Linked DNA regions of Flectobacillus major DSM 103. The protein of the gene in region 2 interacts with the protein of the main gene of each other region in a pairwise test. Links are inferred from orthologs where the notes say so. Each region holds a gene or a part of one and is shown on either strand. Other genes may lie near its edges. The genes, in order: ruvC and ruvA.

What was found.
Region 1: the proteins of ruvA (region 2) and ruvC interact in binary tests that used the Escherichia coli proteins (3 or more experiments, as listed by UniProt). The link is inferred for Flectobacillus major DSM 103 from one-to-one orthologs.

Annotation. Positions count from the first base shown.
Region 1 is NZ_KE386491.1:2,306,364-2,309,565, forward strand. What follows is about bases 190-3,052. They hold ruvC (crossover junction endodeoxyribonuclease RuvC), read left to right. Parts: upstream 190-1,270; coding sequence 1,271-1,834; downstream 1,835-3,052. Other genes in these bases: FLEMA_RS0113160 (glycosyltransferase family 2 protein), read right to left, coding at 190-206; FLEMA_RS68440 (lysylphosphatidylglycerol synthase domain-containing protein), read right to left, coding at 203-1,177; FLEMA_RS68450 (hypothetical protein), read left to right, coding at 1,931-3,052. Also shown: more of FLEMA_RS0113160, read right to left, coding at 1-189; more of FLEMA_RS68450, read left to right, coding at 3,053-3,163.
Region 2 is NZ_KE386491.1:876,237-879,343, reverse strand. Bases 248-3,015 are described here. They hold ruvA (Holliday junction branch migration protein RuvA), read right to left. Parts: upstream 2,045-3,015; coding sequence 1,451-2,044; downstream 248-1,450. Other genes in these bases: FLEMA_RS0105470 (lytic transglycosylase domain-containing protein), read right to left, coding at 2,257-3,015; sov (T9SS outer membrane translocon Sov/SprA), read right to left, coding at 248-1,248. Outside these bases: more of sov, read right to left, coding at 1-247; more of FLEMA_RS0105470, read right to left, coding at 3,016-3,107. UniProt on the Escherichia coli protein: The RuvA-RuvB-RuvC complex processes Holliday junction (HJ) DNA during genetic recombination and DNA repair.

The DNA.
Region 1 (3,202 bases), 1.4 Mb from region 2 along the record:
TATTGCTGTTGATTCAAATCGGCCAATAAGTTGAGAATATTGGCGGCTTCGTTGCGTACAGGAATAATAACCGAGACTTTGGTATCTTTGGGTACACGCCTGTTTTTGGGGGAACAAAGCAGTACATATTTTGACCAAACTCCTAGCAAAACGCCATTGAGCAACGCATATAATCCAAGAATACTGATAAGAGGTATAAAAATCATTTTTTGGCAATAGTAAAAACAAATACACCCCCAACCACCACTGGCAATAAGATATTGATAAGCCACAGGCTGAGGGTTGCCGATACTACGGCAGACACATTGACATGGTAGTAAGTAAAGAAATAAACCGCCGAAAATTCTCGAATACCCAAATCGCTGATAAAGTTAAAAGCGGGAATTATGGTTTTGCTTAAAAATACCAATGATACCACAGTAAGTAGGTCTAGCAAGGGCAAATCGACATGACAAATCTTCAAAACAACCACAAACTGTACACTAAAAGTAAGATAACGCAAAAAAGCAATCCATTGAGTACTTATAATTTCTGACCATGAATATGTAGCTATGATATAAAAATATTGTTGAAGATAACTATACCAACGGGCATGGCTCAAATATTGACTCAGGGCATTGCGACTTACATATAACCCCAAAAGCACCATAAAAAATAGTCCACAACAGCCCAATACGATACCTTCTAGGTTGTTCCAAAGATGAAATTGAGCAACTAAACGCCACAATGCCACACAGCCCAATACCAGCGACACATAAAATTGTAAGGCATTGCCTAGCAATATAGCCCCAATACTAGCCGAGCGGTTTTTGTGGGTGAGTTTCCAGATTCGTCCCGCAATGTCGCCCATGTTGGCAGGCGTAATAAAGCTCAACGACAGGCCCAATAACACCGACTGATAAGCTGCCCAGAAAGACATTGGTTCTATTTTTTGGGCTAATAATTGCCATTTTCTGGCCTCTAAGCCCCAATTGACCAGCATTAATACAAAAACGGCTACAAAAGCCAAAACATTATTGAGTGTCCAAGTTTGTGACAAAGCACCTAGTAAATCGGCTATACCTTGTTGTTTTTCAGCGAATTTCTGTTGTAAAGCCCAAAGAATCCCTACGAAAACAAGGATTTTGCCTAGTCCTACTATCCATTTTTTAGGCGATTTTATCAGAGAATCTATCAATATTTTACACGGTTTAATGTTTACCTTTGTATTCATCAATCATTTACTTGGCAAGTTTTCTTTTGGATTTTAAAGAAAAATGCAACCCAAATTATGGCAGAAATATTAGAGAAAATTATTTTAGGAGTTGACCCCGGTACTCGATTTATGGGTTACGGAGTCATTTTGGTACAACGAGGCAATATATCTGTTTTACAGTATGGGGTAATTAATGTTAGCAAATATACTACCCAAGAATTGAAATTGAAGAAAATTTATGAACGAATCATAGGTATCATCGAAGAATTCACGCCCGACGAAATGGCAATTGAAGCTCCTTTTTTTGGAAAAAACGTTCAGTCGATGCTCAAGCTTGGGCGTGCTCAGGGGGTGGTTATGGCGGCGGCTTTGTCTCGACAAATTCCTATTGTTGAATACTCGCCCAAAACCGTTAAGCAGTCGGTAACGGGCAATGGTAACGCTTCAAAAGAGCAAGTAGCCAGTATGCTCGACCACCTCTTGAAAATGAAACTTGAACCTACGATGTTCGATGCCACCGATGCCCTTGGTATTGCGGTATGTCATCATTTTCATGGCAACAATATTATGCCTACCAATAAGGGTACTAAAAAAGGCTGGGGGGCATTTGTCAACGAAAACCCCGAAAGAATCAAATAATACCTCAGATTAACGATTTACAATGGTTGACGTTTTTGCCATTTACCTTGCTTCTTAGCACTTTAGGTTGTTCAATATTCAATAACCCTTTTTTCTATGCGACACCTACTATTACTTGTATGGTTGATATTGTTGGTGTCTTTTCAGTCACTAGCCCAGCTTTCGTATAAGCAAGGTATTTCGACGATTGGTATAAAACCTTCAGCCTCTTTGGTTACATTGGGTTTTCCGCAATCTATTCGCTCGGTCGATGGCTATGGGCAGCAGCCTATGGCGAATTTCCCTTATCCTTTTTTTTCGCTTCCTGCCAATTTTCGGGTCAATAAACAGGGGTCTACCGAAGTTTATGGGCTAGTAGGCTCGTTTGATTTGGGCGTTAATTATAGCAAGCTTCTCAAAAACAATCATATTTTCAAAGCAGAAATAGGGATTCATTATTCGCAATCACCGCATAGCTATTCGCTCGATAGCCCCTATCAGTTTTTTATCAAAAACAAACAAGCGGCCTCTTGGCATAATACCATCGCTACAACGGGCTACTCGGTTGGTATAATGTACACATCGGCCTCGAAAGGTCGGCGGGGTTTGGGCGAAATGCGCAACTACATAGAACTAGGGGCTAGAACGCTCAATTTATATAGCAAGTCGGCCAAAGACAATGATAGTTGGGTTTTTAACGGACAAGGGTTTAGTATTGAAAGCCATATCACACAGCCCAAAAGTAATATGATTACGCTTGAACTAGGCAAAACCTTTTGGCGACCAGCCGACGATATGCGGTCGTTGTCGTTTGGTATCAGAATTGGGATTCCGTTCGATAAAATGGTTGAAAATACCATTATTGGCTACCAAGGGAATAATCCTACTGGTGCAAATATTATTACCGAAGATGTTGGCTACCTTGGTTTTCAAATGAGTTATAACTTACCGATAAAGCAAATTTCACGCCCAATCAGAGAACACAAAACCCAAAGGCAATTTTGTGATATGCAACGCGAGGTATTGGTAAAAAAACAATTTGTAGTTCATTCGTTGGTATTACCGCTAGAATTATTTGACCACGAAAATGAAGATGGAGATATTGTTTCGGTATGTTTTAATGGGAAATATATTTTAGAAAAACATCTATTAACCAACAAGCCTAAGCTACTAGATATTTCTTTGGAAAGCGATAGCAAGAATATTCTGACCATTTTTGCCAACAATACAGGCAAAGAAGGAGCAAATACCACTGCTTTAAGGTTCAAAATCAATGACAAAGTAGAACAGATTATTTTGTATGCCGACAAGAAATCATCAGAAGCAATAGAGTTTGTTTACATTCCCTAAAATGCCTTTACCCACTTTTACACATACTTACACAAAATC
Region 2 (3,107 bases):
ATTGTATAAAGTATTGTTTTTGTTGTTGACAGGCGAATTAGCGGCAACATTGGCTCTTACCCCATTATTGGGGTTGTAAGGATTATTGGGGCTGGCTTCTCCAAGGTCAGAAAAAGCCACAATATTTCGTAGTGTCTCGGTATTTTGAGAGCGGTTGGTCACATACACCTCTACCCTTGTAACAGTAACCCCCGAGGTAATTACAGGAAGGCTTTTTAAAGCCCCTTCATATTTGTTACGAAAATACGTCGATAAGAAGAAGTTGCGGTTTTCATCATAATTGTCGGCACGAATTTCAAAATTTTTGCCTTGCGAACCACCTTTCAGAGTAATACAATCTTGTTTAGAACGCTGTTGAGCAGCCACTACAGTTACGTCTACTTTGCCAAAACGCATAAGAGTTTTTACCCCAAAAAGATTCTGTACACCAGGAATAAGCTGGCTATTGAGTGTCCAAGAAGTATTACCAACTTCAATATTCTGAAGAATATCCTCTTCGTTTGAACGCCAGTTAAGCTTTAATTGGTTTTGGAAATTAAAACTTGCCTTGGTATCAAAATTGGTATTGAGATTGAGTTTATTACCGATTTTACCCTGAAAGTTAATCTGAGCTTGTTCATTAAAGTTTAAATTACCAATATAACGTTGCTGAACAGGAATCGCTGGGTTATCGATAAACTGACCAATATATCCTATATCAAGTAATATATTACCATTGGGTTTGAAGTCGATTTCAGTTCCTCCAAAAATTCTATCAATAGCAGGAGGCAATTCAATTTTAGGCAATAGTCCTCGCCCTTTGGTGTCATCTTTACCATCTTGTGCGGCAGCGTATTTCCGCCAGTAGTCTCGAACAAAACGATTTTGTTGAACCTTTTCATATTCGGCTATTGAAAGCTGCTGAGCTGGCCTGTAGTCAGGATTATCGTTAAGGTTATTGAGTTTTTCATAAACTGCCATTCTACCCACCGAATCCAGTTTAAACTCGGTAGAGGTAGTTTTGGTATCTTTTATGATAAATGGTGACGATGGGGTTTTATCTGAAAAACGATTGGTATAGCGGTCTTTTAGTCTATATCGAGGACGACGACCAGATTTTCGAACAGTATCGGCTTTCGCAGAGCTATTCTGGGTATTATTAGTTGTATAAACAGTTTTTTCCTCTAGCGTAGGGAACTCCCATGCTAAAGACGCAAATACTGACAATACAAAACTACCTGAAAGTATGTAAAACTTTTTCCGTTGCACAGTTTACAGCTTAATAGTCAAAACAGAGGTGATGTCAAAGTGGCACAATGCCACAACGACCAAAACTCTTTAATATTTTTTGAGGGTTGGCTTTTTTTACTACTTAGTATTCCTTCCCTACGCTCAAAATTACGGTTAGTGACAGCCTCAAATTTCTTACAAATTTGTCTCAAAATCAGCCATATTACTTACACCTAGTCAATTATCGTAAGGCTAATTTGATGAGTTGCTCTACAGTCAAGTTATCGCCTTCTTTTTTCACAATAGCCTCTATACTCTTTTCTGCCACATTTTTAGGAATACCCAAAGTAACCAAGGCTGCCAAGGCTTCGTTACGCACTTTTGAGCCTGTAGTAGGTAAAAATGAGGTTTGAGGGCCAGCCAACATTTGTTCTTTTTTGAGCTTATCTTTCAGCTCAATAATAGCCCGTTGAGCTGTTTTGGCACCGATTCCTTTAATACTCTGGATAGTTTTTACATCTTCCGAAACCAAAGCGTTACGAATCTCGGCCGACGACAACGACGACAACATAATCAAAGCCGTATTAGGCCCTATTCCCGAAACACTAATCAAATCAAGAAATAGGGATTTTTCGTCAGGTTCTTTAAAGCCATACAAAATATGGGCATCTTCACGGATATTCAGATAGGTAAATAGTTTACATCGTTCTACTCCATCTTGGAGTGCGGCGTAGGTTTGAAGAGAAATTTTTAATTCGTATCCAACCCCATTTACATCTATTACAACGTATGCGGGGTCTTTATAAGTCAATTTACCATCGATATAGGCAATCATAATTACTGCTAAAATTTATATGTGTTTAATCATTGGCAAACGTAAACACTATCGTTGCTCTATGCTATTTCTTATAACGTTTACTTTTCAAGAAAGATACTCTTTTTTATGTTTTGAGAAATGATAATTTCAAAAATACATAAAAAGTCCGCATAAGCCAAACGGCATAGATGCGGACTTTTATACGAAATCAACAAATAGGAAAAAGATAATTACGAAACCCTGATTTTCATACCAGCTTTTACAACATTTCCTTTTATACCATTCATTTTTTTAAGCTTTTCTACCGAAATACCACCGTATCGTTGAGAAATATTCCAGAGGGTATCACCTTGTTCTACTTTATGGAATTTTACTTTACCACTATGAACTGCTTCTTTTTCAGTACGATTTGACTTGGCGTATTTTTCAGAGCTTGTTACGGCTACTTCTTTGAAGATCACCAACGTTTGTCCTACTTGAATATTCGATTTTTTGAGCTTGTTCCAAACCTTTAGGTCGTACACTTCTACATTAAACTTATCGGCAATATTAAAGAGATTATCTCCTTTCTTAACTTTATAGCTACTCTTTTTGGGTTTTTTGTTGATAACCACATCCTCTACATCATCTTCGACCAACTCTTGTTTGGTACGGTTAGATGCCAACACAATAGTTTTGGTATTAGGTGTTGAATCTTCGGAGGTTGACGTTTTGGTTTCGGCCAGTACATCTTGTTGTAAACTTCCTACAATACCTGTTGGCAATTTTGATGCCGAATCCATAATCATGGCACGATTAGCTCGAAAATACGCCAATTCCTCTTTGGGAAGTCGCAAAGCAAAATTGCGTGTAAACCCTGGTAATATATGAGTTAATACATGAGGATTGAGTTTTTGGATATTCTCTAAACTAATATTACTCAACGATGCCAGCTTGTCTAAATCTAAGTAGTTATTCACTTGGATAGTATCGTGTTCAATTCTTTGCTCATAGTTTTCTGCTACAATATCATGCGATTCGGCATGGTGCATCATATACAAAATACCGATGTACTGAGGTACATAACCACGTGTTTCGCGAG